DNA from 2 places in the Paenibacillus sp. R-74696 genome. Region 2 is predicted to be linked to the other one. Evidence: a T-box and tRNA genes for the amino acid it is inferred to sense, from the RefSeq annotation. Region 2 holds a T-box; the other holds one or more tRNA genes.
What was found. The T-box of region 2 lies ahead of leuS (leucine--tRNA ligase). A T-box ahead of a tRNA ligase gene usually reads a tRNA of that ligase, here a tRNA-Leu.
Positions count from the first base shown of each region.

Region 1: it has a tRNA-Leu gene. The T-box ahead of leuS (leucine--tRNA ligase) is inferred to sense a tRNA for this amino acid. The anticodon was not compared.

Region 1 covers NZ_JBPULM010000050.1:501,195-503,583, forward strand. Annotated here, with positions in the region: gene ACSR9A_RS30765 (pyridoxamine 5'-phosphate oxidase family protein) at 1-88, opposite strand, end outside; gene ACSR9A_RS30770 (ribonuclease H-like YkuK family protein) at 282-872, opposite strand; tRNA gene ACSR9A_RS30775 (tRNA-Leu) at 924-1,008, opposite strand; tRNA gene ACSR9A_RS30780 (tRNA-Glu) at 1,019-1,092, opposite strand; tRNA gene ACSR9A_RS30785 (tRNA-Trp) at 1,118-1,190, opposite strand; tRNA gene ACSR9A_RS30790 (tRNA-Gln) at 1,198-1,271, opposite strand; tRNA gene ACSR9A_RS30795 (tRNA-His) at 1,277-1,352, opposite strand; tRNA gene ACSR9A_RS30800 (tRNA-Glu) at 1,358-1,431, opposite strand; gene ACSR9A_RS30805 (hypothetical protein) at 1,657-1,890, opposite strand.
Region 2 covers NZ_JBPULM010000030.1:604,100-606,488, reverse strand. Annotated here, with positions in the region: gene lplA (lipoate--protein ligase) at 1-660, opposite strand, end outside; T-box leader at 935-1,150, shown strand; gene leuS (leucine--tRNA ligase) at 1,231-2,389, shown strand, end outside.

The DNA of each region.
Region 1 (2,389 bases), on a different contig from region 2:
CGCCATTTACGGTAGCAAACGAGCATACATGGTTTGCTTGCAGCACATCAATAATTTCCTGCTCCAATTGTTTTGTTGTATTCGGCATCGGTATCTCTCCTTAAAGGTTCATCTTTTTGCCAGTCTTCCCAGCATCGCGCCTGCCATAGATTACCCCTTTTGCCGTTTTTTTAATCGGAGCATGGTTTTGATGTTTGTTTCTATTATGTAATAGACAGCCAGGCACCGTTAGAAAAGCAGGACCAGCTGTATAGCAAACGTATAACAAGATCTATTATTATTTATTGTTCTACGACATCATTTGCCGTGAAGCGGTAAGGCTTCTTGGAATGCCGATTCGCATAAGAAGAAGCGACAATTGCTTCCGGTTTCAGACGAGCTTTCATCCCCATAGCTTCCACACGCAATACCATTTCCGCCACATAGGCAGCCGTCTTGCTGACAGCCGGATCGGTTCCGGCATCGACGTCAATATACGCTTCGAAGGACGCGCCTTTGTATACAAAAGGGAGCACGATATCCTCCATTTGCACCCTGCGTTCGCCACCGAAAAACAGCGCGACCTCCTCGCTGTATGACGTCTCCAGCGACAGCTTCTCCTTGATGGATTTCAGTTCCCGCGGGATGACGACCTGCCGATAGCAGGCCCATGCTCCTTTGCCCTCACGCTGGATAACGACGCCGGTAATCATCGTCGTATGTCCCGCATGCACCTGGCAGTCGGTACCGATCATGAAATTGTAATTTGCATGTGGATCAAGCGACATAAAACGGACAATGCGATCATGAACCTGCTCCAGATTGAGGCGTCTTTCCGATACATTGTGAAACTCCATGTCGTGAATCAATTGAAGATGTTTTCTTATTTTCATCATCGTCACCTGTAAAGCAATTAGGCTTCTTCCCTTCTTTAGTTGGAGTAGTGTGCTTCAAGGGACTTGAACCCTTAGTTGTCTTAATGACAGCGGATTTTAAGTCCGCCGCGTCTGCCATTTCCGCCAGAAGCACAAGGCGATCGTGACGCATGGGGGATTCGAACCCACCGCATCCACTAGTGAAAGTCGTGTGGCTTAGCCGCTTGCCGAATGCGCCTTATTTAACTGCTGCTTTTAAAACAAGGGGCGCGGGTATCGAACCCGCCTCATTCGGATTTGGACTCCGAATCGCCTGCCTTGGACATGTCCCCCTTTATTTAATTGGCTGCCCCCCTTGGAATCGAACCAAGACGCACGGTGTCAAAGACCGTTGCCCTACCGTTAGGCGAAGGGGCATTACTTGGGGAGATTAACCGGACTCGAACCGGTACTTATCAGGACCACAACCTGACGTGTTTGCCTTTTCACCATAATCTCCATAGTGACGCATGGGGGATTCGAACCCGCCGCATCCACGAGTGAAAGTCGTGTGGCTTAGCCGCTTGCCGAATGCGCCTTAATATAAGGACTGCTTATACTTACTTAACTCACAAACATGCGTTCTAATTTTTGCAATAAAAAAACTACTTTCCCCCTCACGGTTCCGCCATGCCACCCCGTCTTCAGCCGATATCAGCCAAATTTCGAGAATGCACAAACGGACCACTCACCTAGGGTGCAAGTAGTCTTCACGTATACAGATAATGATTCATCGGAATAAATTCTACCCCGCGCTTCAAGATCAGGCTGCCGCTGCTCCCCCTTTATTCAGGATGGAGCAGTCCAACTGCGATACGCAAAAACGACGAATATTCGGTTCGATGCAGGCAACATGTAAGTTTTCATTCAACTCTTCTAACGCCGGATGCTGATGTTCATCCGCCTGCTGCTTCGTTATTTCACTCTGCACTTGCTCATACTGATGTAAATCAAGCTCCGCTGGCCAATTCATAAGCTGTTCTGCTGTGTTTTTCATTTCCTGCACCTTCCTTTCGTCTTCGTTATTGGTCTCGCAACGCTATCGGCTTACCGATCACGCATTTCGCTTCAATGCTTTAACGCTTTAATTGATGATCGACTTGATGCTTCTCATACTAGCATATCGACTTTTAATAAGTCAATCCTTTTTATTTAAAAAAATGAAAATAGTTAATTTTATTGATTTTATTACCTTATATTCATGGATATCAAATAGAAAATTGATTCATTTTTCGCTAATTATTAATTTTCACTAGCTGAAGTATTCCTTTAGCAAATAAAAAAGACTACTGCTCAGCGGCAGTAGTCCTTCATCTCCCCATCAACAACCAGCCCATTCATGATTCTCAGGCGGATACCTGATTACCGCCGGCTTGGCGTCGAAAGCATATAGGAGAAAGGCTGCTGCACGGGCTGTACGCATTACCGGCCTGCACAAAAAGATGGCTGCTCTGCTCAGAGCACCACGGTTGTTCAAGCTTGTTATCATGGTTTGA
Region 2 (2,389 bases):
CTCAGTCAGCTCGTAATAAGGAATTTCCTCGCTGCCTTCAAAAATGGAAGCGAGCACGCTTTGGCGGAAGTCTTCAATTGTAATAGGTGCTGCCAGAAACTCGGAAATGTTGGCCACGCGGCTGCGAATCGATTTTGTCGCTTTCGACACATATTTTTCGGGATTCGCTTTTAAAGCCGATACGACATTTTCAATTTCGGAATCAAACAGCAAGGTGCCGTGGCTAAACATTCTGCCCCGTGCCGAAAACTGCGCGTTGCCGGAAATTTTTCGTTCGCCTACTTGAATATCGTTGCGACCCGTAAGCTCTGCCTGAACGCCAAGCGTGGCTAGCGCCTTTACGACAGGCTCGGTGAATTTTTTGAAATTATGGAACGATTGGCCATCGTCACTCATGATGAAGCTGAAATTTAAATTACCTTCGTCATGATAAACGGCCCCGCCGCCGGACAGCCGGCGCACGACATGGATATTATTTTCCTCTACATAGCGCGGGTTGATTTCTTCCATTGTATTTTGGTTTTTGCCAATAATAATGGAAGGCTCATTAATATAAAACAGCAAATAATCGTCTTCCGGCGGCAGCGACCGTAAAATATATTCTTCCAGCGCCAAATTAAGCGCAGGGTCTGTTATATGTTTGTTGCTTACAAAACGCATCATAACGATTCCTCCGAAAATAGTAATAGGTTGCAAAAGCTTGCTGCTCCTATTATACCCCTCCTTGGGGCAAATGCCATGGATAAATGAGAGCGGATTTTCAACCCGCAAGGAGAAATGCTTTTTCTCGCCAAAAAGGACTGTCGTTCACGCATCGTTCATTTTGGCATGCAAGAAGTGAGAATTTTGGAATAAAAAGGGAAGTTGCGGAGGGGCTATCTCTTGACATCGCGCGAAAGCTTCATTATAATCGGAACTAATTCTTAAAATGTCACATTTGGCGTTGATGAGGAGCAGTAGTATCGCGGGGCATGGCTTAGAGAGCCGGCGGATGGTGCAAGCCGGACCTGCAGCGATATGAATCTCACCTTGGAGCTGTGCGCGCAAGCGTACCGTATGGCCTGCGTTAAAGGCAACAAGTGAGCACTCGGCAAAGCATGTCCGGGGGCTAACTAGGGTGGTACCACGGGAGACAGCTCTCGTCCCTAGCGATCATACGCTAGGGGCGGGAGCTTTTTTGTTTGGAAGCCGCTGAAATTTTGCTTTACCAAGCTTAAGGAGGAAACATTCATGAGTCAAGATCAGCAACCGCAAGGCTATAATCCACTGATGGTAGAGCCGAAATGGCAAAAATATTGGGATGAGAACAAGACGTTCGCAACGAAGGAAGAAGCGGGCAAACCGAAATTTTATGCACTCGATATGTTCCCTTATCCATCCGGTTCTGGCCTGCACGTCGGTCATCCGGAAGGTTATACGGCAACGGATATCGTGTCGCGTTACAAGCGTCTGCGCGGCTTTAACGTCCTGCACCCGATGGGCTGGGATGCATTTGGCCTTCCTGCAGAGCAGCATGCACTGGATACAGGGCAGCATCCGCGTGAGATTACATTTAAAAATATCGACAATTTCCGTCGTCAAATCAAGTCGCTCGGCTTTTCCTACGACTGGGATCGCGAGTTCAGTACGACTGACCCGGATTATTATAAATGGACGCAGTGGATTTTCATCCAGCTGTATAACAAAGGCCTTGCTTATGTAGCTGAAGTTCCGGTTAACTGGTGCGAAGCGCTGGGAACCGTGCTTGCCAATGAGGAAGTAATCGATGGACTAAGCGAACGCGGCAACCATCCAGTTGTACGCAAGCCAATGCGCCAATGGGTATTGAAAATTACCGAATATGCGGAGCGCCTGCTGGAGGATCTGGAGGAGCTTGATTGGACGGAAAGCATCAAGGATATGCAGCGCAACTGGATCGGCAAGTCTACAGGCGCCGAAGTGACGTTTGCTATTGAGGGCCATGATGCGAACCTTGTTGTGTTCACGACGCGTCCGGATACTTTGTTCGGTGCTACTTATTGCGTGCTGGCGCCTGAGCATGAGCTGGTTGCCCAAATTACGACAGCGGATCAAAAGGCAGCTATTGAAGCTTATCAGCTGACAGCTTCCCGCAAGAGCGATTTGGAGCGTACTGATTTGGCGAAGGAAAAATCCGGCGTGTTCACGGGTGCTTATGCGATTAATCCGGTCAATGGCGAGAAAACGCCAATCTGGATTGCCGATTATGTATTGGCTGGCTATGGCACAGGTGCGATTATGGCTGTTCCAGGCCATGATACGCGCGACTGGGAGTTTGCAACGCAGTTCGGACTGCCAATTTTGGAAGTCGTGCAAGGCGGAGATATTTCCAAAGAGGCTTACACTGGCGACGGTGCACATGTAAATTCCG